Regions from separate parts of the Plantibacter sp. CFBP 13570 genome, predicted to be linked through region 1. Evidence: riboswitches for the same ligand, from Rfam matches in the RefSeq annotation. Region 1 holds a riboswitch; the other holds the start of a gene.

Region 1 (7,259 bases):
CGCAGCCCTGTCGCTCGTCTTCGGAGTGCTCGGCCTCCTCGGCGTCGGCGCCTGAGACACCGCTGCGGTATCCTGGACGACGCCCGCCTCCGTAGCTCAGGGGATAGAGCAGGAGCCTTCTAATCTCTTGGTCGCAGGTTCGAATCCTGCCGGGGGCACACCACCCTTCGACAAGCTCAGGGACCGATGACCGGAACCTGACCCTCAGACCGGCTCAAGGACCGAGAACCCGGACCGTGGGTCTCAGGAACGGAGCCAGGGGCTCCAGCGTTTCGCTTCGTCGCGCGCGAGGGCGTCGAGGACGAGGGATGAGACCTGGTCCGGCGCACCGGTCGCCTCGATGCGGAGACCGGCGTCGAGGTCGGGCCGCTCCCGCTCGATGAACGCATCCTCCTGGAGGGTCCATCCCGCGAGCCAGTCGACACCGTCACCGCGCCCGATGAGGCGGTCGGTGCGCTGCACCACCGGCGCGTCGAGCCACAGCACCGTGTCGGCGCACACCCGCGACGACAGCGACGATGACCCGCAACCCTCGACGATGAGTGGACGGTCGCTCGGCACGAGGTGCGCCTCCGCGCGGTCGGACCGTTCCCAGTCCCAGCGCCGCCACTCCCCCGCGCGCCGCTCGGAGAACGGCTTCAGGATCCACTCGACGAGGAGTCGAGCGCCCTCGTCGAGCCCCTCCCACCCCGGATACAGGTCGTCCATGTGGACGACCGTGCTGGCCGTCAACGCGGACGCCACCGAGGAGGCGAGCGTCGTCTTCCCGGTGCCCGACCGTCCGTCGATGAGCAGGACCGGCGGAACCGCGCTCACTGGCCCACGACCCGGAACGTACCGGCGAGGACCGCCGTGGACAGCGCGAGGGCCATGATCACGATCGTCACCAGGACGGCAATGAGATCGGCCCGGCCCAGGCGGGACGGTCTGGCCCAGGTGCGTTCGATCGGTGCCCCGAACCCCCGCGCCTCCATCGCCGTCGCGAGTTTGCTCCCGCGGCGGATGGCGAACACCAGCAGGACGAACGCCATGGACGCGAACCGCCGGACCACTCCCCGGTCCCCCAGCCCACGGGCACGACGGGCGAGCGCGAGACTGCGCCAGTCGTCGATGAAGAGTCCGAGCATCCGCGCTCCAGCGAGGATCCCGAGCACGAACCGCGACGGCAGCTTCGCGATCTGGGACAAGCCGTCGGCCAGATCGGTCGGATCCACCCGCGCGAAGAGCAGGATCGTCGGGAGACCGAGCGCCAGCACGCGGATCGTCACGGCGACCGCCAGTTCGATCGAGTTGTCCGTCACGCGGACGAACCCGAGCGACAGGTACTCCGTCCCTCCCGGCTTCGCGTACAACAGCATGCTGATCCCGCCGATGGGCGCGAAGACGAGCACCGGCAGCGCCCGCTTCAGCAACGCGGTGAACCGCAGGCCGGAGAGCGGGAACAGCATCACTTCGAGCAGCACCGCCGTGCTCGCACTCACCCAGTCGATCGTCAGCAGCAACGGGACGGACAGGATGAGGACGGCCAGCACCTTCGTCACCGGATTCACCCGGTCGAGTGGCGGTCGATGGTGCAACACCGTCGAGCGCTCCGCTGCAGTGACGCTCGTCATGCGGCCCGCCTCCCGAGCTCCAGCGGTTCGAGGAGGATGCGATGGTCGCCCAGATGCTCGACGACCCCCGCGTCATGCGTGACGGAGACGATCGTCGCGCCGCGCTCGAGCTCATGTTGCAGCAGGCGGACGAGTGACAACCACGTGCGTCGATCCTGCCCGAACGTCGGTTCGTCGAGGACCATGACCGCCGGCCGGGCGGCGAGGACGGTGGCCACCGACAACCGGCGCTTCTGACCGCCCGAGAGACTGAACGGGTTCGCCTCGGCGAGACGCCCGAGACCGAGCGCCTCGAGGATCTCGGTGACCCGCTCGTCGATGGCGGTCCGGGACCAGCGGAGGGCCTGCAGGCCGACACCGAGCTCGTTCCGCACGGTCGATGAGACGAACTGGTGCTCGGGATCCTGGAAGACCGTCCCGATGCGCGTGAGCAACTCGGTGGACTTCCAGCGGATCGGCCGGGATCCCAGCCTGCCGGCGAGCTGCGGAGCGGCGGTCACCGTCCCCGTGATCTCCGGCAGCAGTCCCGCCAGCGTGAGCGCGAGCGTGGACTTCCCCGCCCCGTTGGGGCCGACGATGACGGTCGCCGCGCCCTCGGGCACCGCGAGCCCCAGGTGCTCCTGCACCGGCTGCTTCCGCGTTCGACCGATCGCCAGGTCGTCGGTCGTGATGACCGCCGCTGATGGGCCGGACACCGGACGAGGGGCCAACCCCAGCGGGATGCCCGGCACCCAGACGCCCGCATCGGCCAGGCGCTGCCCGACGTCGTCGAGGACGAGGTCGGGTGGCCCGTCGGCGAGGACACCGCCGTCGGCGTCGAGCACGACGACCCTGGTCATCAGCTCGCGCCAGACGTCGACGCGGTGTTCGATGACGACCAGGGTGGACGAACCGTCATCGACCAGCCGAGCGACGGCGTCCCGCACCTCCGCCACCCCGGCCGGGTCGAGGTTCGCGGTCGGTTCGTCGAGCAGGAGGAGCGAGGGGTGCATGGCGAGTACGCCGGCGAGGGCCAGCCGCTGTTTCTGACCGCCGGACAGCGCCGAGGTCGAGTGGTCCAGCGGCAGGTCCAGTCCGACGGCCTCCAGCGAGGCGTCGACGCGGCGCCAGATCTCCTCGCGCTCGACGCCGAGGTTCTCGCAGCCGAAGGCGACGTCGTCGCCGACCTTGGACAGGATCACCTGCGAGTCGGGATCCTGCAGCACGAGCCCGATGCGACCCCTCGCTCGTTCAGGCGGAACGCCGTCCACGAGGAGCGAGCCGTGGGACTCCCCCTCGTCCGCACCGCCGAGGACGCCGGCCAGTGCGTGGATCAGCGTCGACTTGCCGACACCGGACGCCCCCAGGAGGAGGACCCGTTCGCCCGGTTCGATCACGAGGTCGAGGTCGCGCACCGCCCAGGCCTTCCGACCGGCATGACGCCACCCCCAGTCCCGCGCGACGACGCGCGCCGGACCGGTCGCAGCCGTTCCCGGCACGATCAGACCTCGCGCCGAGCGTCCCGCCCCGAGGCGAACCGACTGAGCGCCCCGGTCGACGCGAGTGCCCTGACGAGGGCCCAGCCGACGACACCGGCGAGGATCGCGCCCGAGACCAGCAGCGAACCGAGGTAGATCGCGTTGAACTCGACACCCTTCTCGAGGTTGCCCGACATCACGAGCTCGAGGAGCCATGCGCCGGCCCCGGCTCCGGCACCGGCGAGGATCGCCGGAACGAGGCCGAAGCGCTTGTACGCGAGCGCCGCGAACACCAGCTCGGCCCCCAGGCCCTGAGCGAGGCCGGAGTACACCGTCGTGACACCCCATGCGTTGCCGATGAGGGCGGAGACGATCGCTCCGATGGTCTCGACGAGGAGCGCAGCGCCGGGCTTCCGGATGATGAGTCCGCCGAGCACCCCACCGAGGAGCCAGATCCCGACGGCGATCCCGCCGAAACCGGGCGTGACGGCGCTGGCGCCCGCGTACCAGAGTGATCCGAGCGTGTTCCACGCCCAGAAGATGAGGCCGGTCGCGACGCCGAGCACGGCGACCACGACGATGTCGACGACCCTCCAGCGCAAGGTCCGCGACGCAACGCGTTCAGAGGGTGAGATCTTGGTCGATGCTGACACGATACGTGCCCTTCCTGTAGACGGAAAAGAGCACGGGATAGCGAGAAATGGTCTCCCTGCGCTGGCATGATCCAGATCAGGTTCGACGGTCGAAGGCGAATACCTTCCTCTCAGCCCGGTTCACCGGACTCCCGTGGTGGCACGAGTCTAACCCCTGCCGTGCGCAGTCGCACGACAGGGGTGCGACGGGGAGGGCTACTTCTTGAGGGCCTTGATCAGGCCGGCCAGAGCCTTGCCGCTCACCCAGATGAACGGGATCGCGACGGCGATGAGCGAGATGAGGTTCGGGTCGAAACGGAGACCCTCGTCGGTCTTGATGTAGGCACCGACCGGGATCGAGACGCCACCGCCACCGCCGCCGCTCGGGGCGTCGTCGCCGTCGCCCTCGGAGCCGCCGCCGAAGCCGTAGTACGTCAGTGCGACGGGCACGAGCTTCGTGCCGTCGACGTCCTGCTGCTCCCCGTAGGCTGCGGACACGCCGAGCCCCTTCGCCTGTTCTGCCAGCTTCTCCACGAGATTCGTCATACCGCGAGGCTACCGCTCGGTATCCACCGGTCCAAGGGGTTGATCCGTGCTCCCAGCACCCTGCGAGTCTCCGCGACTGCCGAGTCCGCGACGCCTCGGCTTGCCGAGGAGGGAGGCGGGAGCGATCGCGAGATCGCCGAACCGGCTCGCGACCCGGTCGATCGTCTGCTCGGCTTCACGCCACTCCTCGTCCGGGTCCCAGAGCCCGGCACCGGCCTCATCGGCGGGGACGAGTTGGTCCACCTTCACCCCGACGAGGCGCACGAGGCGTCCACCGCGATCGAGGTCGTCGAAGAGCGACGCCGCCTCGTCGTAGACCCGGCGCCCGACGTTCGTGGCCTCGCCGATGGTGCGCGACCGGGTGACGACGCTGAAGTCCGCATAGCGGACGCGGATGCTGATCGTCCGTCCGGCGTAGCCGCCCTTCCGGAGCCGGATCGCGACGAGACCGGCGAGGTTCAGCAGCTCGCGCTTGAGGATGGTCGGGTCGGACACGTCCGTCGGGAAGGTCACCTCGTGGCTGACGCTCTTCTCGCGTCGTGCCAGCTCGATGCCGCGCGGATCGATCCCGTTCGCGAGCTCGAGGAGTCGGCGACCGGAGGCCTCACCGACCGCGCGCTGGAGCATCGACAGCGGGGTGGACGCGAGCTGACCGATGGTCCGGATGCCCCGGTTCGTCAGCTGCTCCTCCGTCCGCCCACCGACGCCCCACAGCGCACCGACCGGCAACGGGTGGAGGAACGCCAGGGTCTCGTCGGCCGGCACGACCAGCAGACCGTCGGGCTTCGACAGGCCGGAGGCGAGCTTCGCGACGTACTTCGTCGACGCGAGGCCGACCGAGCACGGCAGGCCGGTCGCGTCGAGGACCCGTTGCTTCACGAGTGCGGCGATCGTCCGTGGGCTCCCGAGCAACCGGACCGCACCGGACACGTCGAGGAACGCCTCGTCGATGCTCAGTGGCTCGACGAGCGGCGTGACCGACTCGAACACCTCCATCACCCGGTCGGAGTACTCGCGGTACCGGCCGTGGTGGGGCGGCAACACGACGGCGCTCGGACAGAGGCGCATCGCCTGGGACACTGGCATCGCCGCGCGCACGCCGTACCGGCGGGCCTCGTAACTGGCGGAGGTGACGACCGACCGCCCCTCCTTGTTGCCGACGATGATCGGCAGACCGCGCAGCTCGGGCCGTTCCAAGAGCTCGACCGAGACGAAGAACGCGTCCATGTCGACGTGGAGGATGGGGGTACCGCTGTCGTCGGCATCGTGCGCCGAGACGCGACGAGACGCTCCATCCTGCCGACTCATGGCTCCATTGTCGCAGTCGCCTCCGACACGCTCTCCACAAGGGCCGAGGCGGGAGGGCTCGGCGGCGCTAGGCTGTCCGGCGATGAGCACGCCAACGCGGACCGGGTCGGCCCCGGCGGTCCCAGACCTCTCCGGGCGGGACCTCGCCCTCGACCTCGTGCGCGTCGCGTGCGTCATGACAGTCGTCATCGTCCACCTCCTGATGGTCGCGGTGGCGGTCGAGCCGGACGGCACGATCGGCATCTCCAGAGCGTTGGAGCAGCAACCCTGGTTCGACACGGGTACCTGGTTCGGCCAGATCATGCCGCTGTTCTTCATCGTGGGCGGCTTCGCGACGATCACCGGCTGGCGCAGCACCGTCCGACGTGGTGGCGGGACCAGGGACTTCCTCCGGTCCCGAGTCTTCCGACTCGCCCTGCCGACGATCCCGGTCCTGCTCTTCCTCGCCGCGGGGCTGTGGCTCGCCGGGGCGCTCGGTGTCGACCCCGCCATCATCGAGGCCGTCGCCGCAGGCGTCGGGTCCCCGCTCTGGTTCCTGGCCGCCTACCTGCTCTGCCAGGCGGTCGCCCCGTTCCTCGCCACCTGCCACGACCGCCACCCCGTCCTGACCTGTGCGGCACTGCTGGCCGGCGTGATCCTCGTCGACGTCGTCCGGTACTCGACCGGCCTCCTGGGCATCGGTCTCGTCAACCTGGTGTTCGTCTGGCCGCTGCTGCAGCAGTTCGGGTTCTTCCTGGCCGACGGTCGTCTCCGCACCGTCCCTCGCCTCCTCCTCGTGGCCGTGGTGCTGGTCTCCTACGGTGCGCTCGTGCCGATCACGACCTGGCTGCCGTACTCGACCAGCATGCTCGGCAACCTCAACCCACCGACCCTCCCCCTCGTCGTCCTCGGCGTCGGGCAGCTCGCCCTGCTCGCCCTGGTGCACCCACTGCTCACCGCCATCATGCGGACCCGCGCCGCGCGAGCGGTCGTCTTCCTCATCGGGTCCCGGCTGATGACGGTGTACCTCTGGCATCTCCCCCTGATCATCGCGGTCGCCGGTCTCCAGCTCGCCCTCGGCATCCCCTTCGCGGAACCGCTGAGCGCGGCATGGTGGTGGACCCGACCGGTCGTGCTGCTCGTCGTCGCGGTCCTGCTCGCGGGCGTCGGCACACTCCTCGGCCGTGTCGAGCACCCCCGCAAGCTGCGCCTCGACCCGGAGCGCAAGCCGGCACACGTCGCCGTGTGGATCGCGCTCGCGAGCGCCTTCATCATGCCCTTCGCGGAGATCTCCCACCCGCTCACCGCCACCATGGCGGCTGCAGGTGCTCTCGGCTCGATCATCGCGGTCGTGCTCCTGAACCCGACCCGTCGGCCGGTCGAGGGCGTCGCGAACGGATCAGACCAGGCCGTGGACCAACGGTCGTAGCCACTCGCGGAAGGCCTCCCGGTCGTCCCGAAGCGACTCACTGACCACGATCGTGTCGGGCGCGACCACCCAGGCCCCCGGTCGGCAGATCGGGAGCACCTCGAGGTCCAACCGGAACGAGCTGGATTGCCGACGCAACTCGAACTGACGCTCGCGGATGAGTTCGTAGACGTCGGTGAGACGGCTCGGCGATCGACCTGCGAGCGCGCGTTCGTACTCGCGGATTCGAGCCGACGCCCATCGGTGCGCCTCGTCGTACGCCCGGTAGGCGAGCTCCTGCAGGTCGAGGGCTCGA
Region 2 (7,259 bases), on a different contig from region 1:
CCAGACGGTGGTGCGTTGACCGGTTCAGACCGCCATCATTTCTGAGCGCAAACGGCCGGGTCAACGACTAGCTTTCCCTCCACGGCCTGCGCTGGCGTTGCAACTCCCGAGACGGCGGTTATGCCAGGACCGGTACGTCACGCCGCACAAACCGCAGCGCTCCCAGACCCAGCGTCGCGATGGCCCAGCCGAGAAGGGCTAGCATCCCGGGGCCTATCCCAACTGAGTAGGACAGTGCTGCGCCCTCGAACATCCCTGGGCCACGCACGGCATCCGCGAGCACACCGAAGGGGAGGTAGTTCACAAACGTCACCCCGCCCGTCAGCACTGCGGAGAGTGGGCGGAGGCTCGATTCCACGATGAGCGCGCCGAAGATGATGATGACGCCACCGAGTACGCGTGGATATCAGCCTGTCTTGGAGTAACTCCCGCGTAATCGCAGCGGTCGACGGCGCGAGTCACGCCCGCCTCATCCGCAGAACGGCGGACACTGCGATACCCCCAAACACCAGCACGACCCCGCCGGATGCGACGAAGACAGCCGCTGCGGGGACAGCCAGTGCGGCCACGAACACAGCGACGCCGACCAGGATCAACGCGACTCCGCCCAGACGAGACGCCGGCCCGAGCGCGGCACGGAAGGATTCTTCGACGGCGCTGAATGTCTCTCCATCCGGCCGCGCAAGAGGCAGGTATACCCCGAGGATCACAAGGAGCACTCCGGCTGCCGCGCCGACGATCGAGGTGACCGCTAGATCCTCGCCGGTCTGGAGGCTGACGAACACGACGTGCAGTGCCGGGAACAGCACACAGAGACCGATGACGAACGCGCCAAGCACGCGGGCGGACGCACGTCGACCGGACGCACTGGTGCGGCGGATGCCCGCCATGAGCTTCGCGTCAAGCGTCGGCGCGACCGCGAGCAGAACGGTCATCACGACGAGCACGATAGGCATCGCGACCGCCGTCACCTCACGGTTCACCACGCTCGTCCCATGACGACCGTCGGACTCCCGCGTCACTATCTGGGCAGCCATGTCTGGCCACCGGACGATGCTCCATGCGAGCATCCCGACGACCGCGATCGCCGCGATCACGAACACTGCGCGTGGGAGCCTCGCGCTCCGATCCTTGGTGACAGCGGTGGTCATCTTCGTTCCTCCTCTCGGCCGGACAGACCGTCCGTGCCGGTTGTCGATTTGTCCTCCACCGACGACGGTCCACGCAGCGCAGTGAGCAGCAGAATGGCCTCGTCGATCGCGGTGAGGTTGATGCGGTACTGGATCTCCGTCCCGCGTCGACGCGACACCACCAGCTCCGCGTCCCGAAGGGTGCGGAGATGGCCGGACAGTGTCGCCCCCGAGACGCCGACGGCCGCGGCAATGTCACCTACGCGGACGTAGTCGCGAGAACGGAGGTGCCTGAGGATCGCCTGACGTGTCGGATGCCCCAGAGCGGCGAACCTACCGCCTTCGTTATTTCGCGACATAGCGAAATAATAGCTGTGGGAGGCACCAAGCACCACCCGCCTCAACTACGCGGACGCTCTCCCGCCGATGCTGCGTCAGTGGATAGCGAGTCCTGCAACGACACGATGACGACGCAGTCGCCGTGAGGAACGTCGCACCATGCCGCCACGAAACGGAGATCTCAGAGGGGTTCGAACGAGAACATGAATAGGCTCCCTCGGCAATATCTCGTCAAGGGCGCAGACCTGCGCGAGTTCTCCATGGGTGACGTCGACGGCATCGCCGATCGAATCGACACGCGGCCCCGTCCAGTACTCGCCTGGGCAACATCAGCCGAACTGCTTCTCCCACAGGTGCGCATTGAACGTCTGCACGCCCGAGGTCGTGGACTCCTGAAGCGCGGAGCGGTCCCCGCGTGGGCCGGCCACCGAGCTGCGCCGCGCGGAGCCTGTCGAAGGGCGCACTCACCCCGGTCCCTGAGCCTGTCGAAGGGCGCTCAGATGTTGAGGTAGCGGCAGAGGTACGCGGTGGTGACCTCGACCTCGACCTGGAAGCTGCTGCTCCCCGGGACACTGAACTGCGCGTCGGGCCCGAAGTCCTGCCAGGCACTCGTGTTCGGCAGCAGCACGCGGAGCTTGCCGGAGATCACGGACATCTCCTCGGCCTTGCCCGTGGTGAAGGTGTACTCCCCCGGCTCCATCACTCCGACGCTGGCCGACTCCGCACCGGGCTCGTTCGTGGTGAAGCCGATCGACTTCACGTTGCCGTCGAAGTACTCGTTGCTCGTCAGCATCAGGGGCCTCTCGTCGTGGTCCGGGATCGCGGCGGCGGATCCGGCCTTCATCGTATCGGCTCGGCGAAGAACGCCTCCTCGTGCGCGGCCGAGGCCAGGAACGCCCGTCGCATCGTCTCCCGGCCGGCCTCGTCCGCACGAGCTGCCGCCCCGGCGACGATCTCGATCGCCCGGGCGTTCGCCGTCGCGAACGCGGGGTCGGCGTACGTGTCGAGCCACGCCGCGAACGGGTGCTCCGCGTGTGATGCGCCGACCAGTCGCTCACCGAGATCCTGATAGATCCAGTAGCAGGGCAACACGGCGGCGACCACCCGCCCGTAGTCGCCGTCGACCGTCGCCGCGTGCAGGTGGTCGAGGTACGCCGTGGTCGTCGCCGACGGTTCCGCATCCATACCGCCGACGGCATACGTGCTGAGCCAGGTGCGGTGCAACTCCATCTCGGCCTCGATGGAGCCCGCCGCGCCGGTCGCCCAGAACACCTGTTCCTCGGCCGTCGGCGCCAGTGCACTCGCTCGTGCGAGGACCCGCGAATAGGCCCGCAGGTAGATCGCGTCCTGCTGCAGGTACCAGGCGAACCGGGCTGGATCGAGGGTGCCGTCCGCAAGCGTCGTCACGAACGGCAGGTGATCGATCCGCGTCCGCAGCTCGGCGATGTCCTCCCACCAGCCCGTGAGGATGCCGGCGCCGTCCTGCCGACTCGAGGTCGTCCCGGACGATGCCCACAGCTCGGCGAAGTGGCTGATCGGGCCGTTGCCCGAGCCGACCTCGAGCACGTCCGCGTGTCGGAGGCTCGACGTGAGCCACGTCTTCGCCTCGCCGAGCGCCTCGGTCCAGGACCCCGAACGGACGACGAGGGTGGCCATCGCGCTCGACAGGGAGCATCCGGTCCCGTGGGTGTTCCCTGTGTCGACTCGAAGACCGTCGAACTCGACGAGTGATCGGCCACCACCCAGACCACCGGTGGCGTCGACGAGCGCATCCGGGCACGCGGTCGTCCCCGTCAGGTGCCCACCCTTCACGAGCACGATCACGCCCGCTTGCACCGAGACCCGTTCCGCCTGGGCGAGTGCGTCGGCCCAGCTCGTCGCCACCGGCTCGTCCGCGAGGACGGCGAGCTCGGGGAGGTTCGGGGTGACGAGGTCGACGTGCGGGAGGAGCGCGCGCATGGCCGCCTCAGCGTCGCGGTGGAGGAGGCGGTCGCCGCTCGTCGCCACCATCACCGGGTCGAGGACGACGGGTCCGGTCACCGTCTCCTGCAGCCAGGTCGACACGGTGTCGATGATCGCGACGTCGCCCAGCATCCCGATCTTGACCGCGTCGATCACCACGTCGTCCGCGACCGCGTCCAACTGCTCGCGGAGGAACCCGACGGGCGGGGTGTGCACGGATCGGACGCCCCAGGTGTTCTGCGCGACGAGCGCGGTGACGACCGCCATGCCGTATCCGCCGTTCGCGGCGATGCTCTTGAGGTCGGCCTGGATCCCGGCACCGCCGGTCGGGTCGGTGCCGGCGATGCTCAGCACCCGCGGTGTGTCCCGGACCGCGACAGGTCGTCGACCGCGCACCCGGTCCGAGCTCGACGACGCCGGCGCCGTCGTCTCTTTCACGGCGCTCATGCCGAGACCTCAATCCAGGCGCTGTGGAACGCCCGGGCGGCGGCCGCCGGATCGTCGGCGGCGCAGATGGCGGAGACGACGGCGAGACCAGCGGCACCGGCAGCGTGGAGCTCGACCGTGTCCTCCAGTGACACCCCACCGATCGCGACGCACGGGAGCGGGGTCGCGGCGGCGATCGCGGCGAACCCCTCCATGCCCAGCGGCTCCGGGTGGTCCGGCTTGGTCGTCGTCGGGCGGATGACGCCGACGCCGAGGTAGTCGACCGTCCCGAGTGGCAGCGCTGCGACCGCGTCGAGGTGCGCCGAGGTGTTCGCCGTCAGTCCCACGACGGCGGCCTGACCCACGATGCGACGCACGGCGTCGACCGGGAGATCGCTCTGACCCACGTGGACGCCGTGGACGACGGCGCCGGCGGAACGGGCGGCGAGGAACACGTCCACCCGATCGTCGACGAGGAGCAGCGCCCGCCCGGCGACGACCTCCGCCGCACGCACGGTCAGGTCGAACAACTCTCGCGCCGACGCGGTCTTCTCCCGCAGCTGGACCGCGGTCACCCCGCCGTCGACGGCCCGGCGCACGACGTCGAGGACACCGCGATCCCCGCTGGCCGAAGCATCCGTGACGAGGTAGGTGGCGATACCGCGGCGCACGAGCTCGGCGTGCGAACGGGCCGCGAGGACCCGGTCCGCGGTGGTCGAGGCGCTCACGCGATCACCGCCAGGCTGCGGACGGTGTCGGCATCGAGGAGGTGGAGGTGGTCGAGGAAGGCGAGAGCGAAGGACCCGGGGCCACGGCTCTCCGCAGCCGCCAGCTGCGCGGCGACCGTGTACGCGGTGGTCGCCGCGACCGTCGTCAGCAGCCGGTCGTCGTCGAGTGACGCGAAGGCGGCGAGTACGGCACCGAGGGCACAGCCACCGCCCGTCACGAGGGTGAGCCAGGCGTGCCCGTTCGAGCAGCGGACGATGCGCTCACCGTCGGTGATGACGTCCGTCGGGCCGGAGATCGCGACGACGGCACCCGAGGCGCGGGCGATCGCGGTGGCCGCCTCGATCGCGCTGTCGACCGAGTCGGTGCTGTCGACGCCGCGACCGCCGGCGCCCAGTCCGGCGAGCGCGATGATCTCGCTGGCGTTGCCGCGCACGATCGTCGGCCTGAGGGCGAGGAGTTCAGTGGCGAGCGCCGTGCGCACCGGCAAGAAGCCGACGGCGACGGGGTCGAGCACCCATGGAGTGCCGGCCTCGTTCGCGGCGGTGGCGGCCTCGACCATGGCCTCGCGCTGCTCAGCCTGCGGCGTCCCGAGGTTGAGGAGCACGCCGGAGGCGATGCGGGCGAACGGTCCGGCCTCGGTGGGGATGTCGGTCATCGCCGGGGCGGCGCCGATGGCGAGCAGGACGTTCGCGGTGAAGTTCGTGACCACGGCGTTCGTGATCGATTGGACGAGCGGCGTGCGCTCGCGCAGGCGGTCGAGGAGGTCCCCGGACGCGCTCGCGTATTCGCCGACGGACGAGTCGTCGGTGGACGGGTGGGCAGACTGCTGCGGTGTGCGAATGCTCATTCGCGACATCCCTTCGCTCGGACTAACGAGATCAGGTTCGACGGGTGTGTTCTCAGCCGATCGTCGTGGGATCGGCACCCCGTGTCACTCGCGACCACCCTAGCGGGTCGGACCGGCTTCCGGTCCAGCGGGCGGGCGAGGATGATGGAGGGATGGACTTCTTCGAGCTGGTCACCATCGTCTTCGAGGTCGCCGGTGTCGGGGCGATGGTCGTGGGCTTCGTGATCGCCGTCACCCTCTCGGCCCGCCTGTGGTGGAGCACGCGCGACGGCGCACGGGCCTTCCGGATGCTGCGGGAGACGATCGGCTCGGTCATCCTGCTCGGGCTGGAGATCCTCGTGGCCGCCGACCTCGTGAAGACGGTCACGTCGACACCCTCACTGACCGACGCACTCGTCCTCGCGATCATCGTCGTCATCCGCACCCTGCTGAGCTTCTCCCTGCAGATCGAGATCGAGGGCACCCTCCCCTGGAGGCGCCTGGCGACGACCGGCCCACAGCTGTTCGACCGTGCCGTCAAGCGCGGTGGCGAACGCACGCGGCGTCGCGCCGAGGAGCAGGACGTGTCGACGTCAGCCGATCCGGCAGCGGCGCCAACGGTCGCGGCGCAGGCCGTCCCTGACGATGAGGACGGCTTCCCCGAGCTCCGCAGTCGCAGCTAGTGCGGCGCGGCTAGCGCGCCGCGGAGGTCGCCCAGGTGTCGCGGATGAGGTCGGGCAGCAAGCGCATGTCGTCGAAGACGTGGGTGCCGTCGCCGATGAGGCGCTCGGCGGGCGTCATGCCGCCGGCGTAGGCGTAGACCGTCATGCCGGCCGCGCGGGCAGCGAGGACGCCGACGACGCTGTCCTCGATGACCGCGCACCGCTCGGGGGCCGTGTCGAAGTCGGCGGCGGCATGAAGGAAGAGGTCGGGTGCGGGCTTGCCGACGGCGACGTCGGTCGCGCTGAAGATGCGCCCGTCGAAGCGGTCGTGGATGCCCACCTGCCCGAGGTTGCGGACGACGTCGTGCAGCATCCCGTTCGAGGCCACGCACAGCGGCACCCCGGTCGCAGCGATACCGTCGAGGGCGTCAACGACCCCGTCGACCGCCTCGAGCTCGCGCTCGCAGATGCCGCGGAACATGTCGCTCCAGCGCTGGATCCAGTCGGCCTCGAGCGGCTTCCCGAGGCGCTGCTCGACGAGCGTCGCGTACGTCTCGAGCGAGGCGCCGACGAAGAGCTCCCGCACCTCGGCCTCGGTGTAGTCGCCGCCGACCTCGTTGAGCAGCTGGAGGTTCACCCGGACGGAGATGCGTTCCGTGTCGACGAGCGTGCCGTCGCAGTCGAAGATGACGAGGTCCGGATAGTCGACTGGCATGCTCCGAGCCTAAACGACGCCGCCTGCGCTGTGGCCGTGTGCCCTCCGGCGGCGACCTCCGACGACGGTCGGCGTCATGGTCAGCGGGCCGCGCGGACGCCCTGTCGCTGCCAGGTGACGACCATGCGTCGCGCATACTGGGTCGCCGCGACGAAGTGGCCGAGGAGTCCCAGGAGGATCGCCACGAAGCCGACCCCGCCGAAGACCCGGTAGAGCGCCGACGCCGGATCCCCGCCGCCGAGCGCGAGGCCTGTGAGCAGCGCGAAGAAGCCGACGAAGAGGAACACCGTCCGGATCTTGCCGGCGATGCTCACCGGCACCTCCGGCGTCCCGCGGAACGCGACGACGGCGACGAACGCGAGCAGGAGGTCGGGGACGATCATGACCACGAACACCTGCCACGGGATGATCTGCGCGATGGCGAACGACGCGGCGACCACGACCACGGTCAGGCGGTCGGCGACCCCGTC

The links. Region 1 has a riboswitch for thiamine pyrophosphate ahead of IFT89_RS06955 (ECF transporter S component). Riboswitches for the same ligand answer to the same signal wherever they lie in the genome.
Region 2: linked by a shared signal. The riboswitch ahead of thiM (hydroxyethylthiazole kinase) and the one ahead of IFT89_RS06955 (ECF transporter S component) in region 1 are both predicted to bind thiamine pyrophosphate.

The regions. Positions count from the first base shown of each region.
Region 1 covers NZ_JACYTW010000013.1:46,539-53,797, forward strand. The annotation lists gene IFT89_RS06930 (SCO4848 family membrane protein) at 1-55, shown strand, start outside; tRNA gene IFT89_RS06935 (tRNA-Arg) at 86-158, shown strand; gene IFT89_RS06940 (hypothetical protein) at 244-816, opposite strand; gene IFT89_RS06945 (energy-coupling factor transporter transmembrane component T family protein) at 813-1,613, opposite strand; gene IFT89_RS06950 (ABC transporter ATP-binding protein) at 1,610-3,007, opposite strand; gene IFT89_RS06955 (ECF transporter S component) at 3,094-3,723, opposite strand; TPP riboswitch at 3,760-3,868, opposite strand; gene IFT89_RS06960 (hypothetical protein) at 3,919-4,248, opposite strand; gene dinB (DNA polymerase IV) at 4,258-5,556, opposite strand; gene IFT89_RS06970 (acyltransferase family protein) at 5,639-6,964, shown strand; gene IFT89_RS06975 (hypothetical protein) at 6,935-7,259, opposite strand, start outside.
Region 2 covers NZ_JACYTW010000023.1:40,943-48,201, forward strand. The annotation lists gene IFT89_RS09895 (hypothetical protein) at 459-1,151, opposite strand; gene IFT89_RS09900 (ArsR/SmtB family transcription factor) at 1,148-1,522, opposite strand; gene ppnP (pyrimidine/purine nucleoside phosphorylase) at 1,966-2,262, opposite strand; gene IFT89_RS09910 (bifunctional hydroxymethylpyrimidine kinase/phosphomethylpyrimidine kinase) at 2,310-3,878, opposite strand; gene thiE (thiamine phosphate synthase) at 3,875-4,585, opposite strand; gene thiM (hydroxyethylthiazole kinase) at 4,582-5,433, opposite strand; TPP riboswitch at 5,425-5,525, opposite strand; gene IFT89_RS09925 (DUF1622 domain-containing protein) at 5,586-6,095, shown strand; gene IFT89_RS09930 (HAD family hydrolase) at 6,106-6,789, opposite strand; gene IFT89_RS09935 (CDP-alcohol phosphatidyltransferase family protein) at 6,870-7,259, opposite strand, start outside.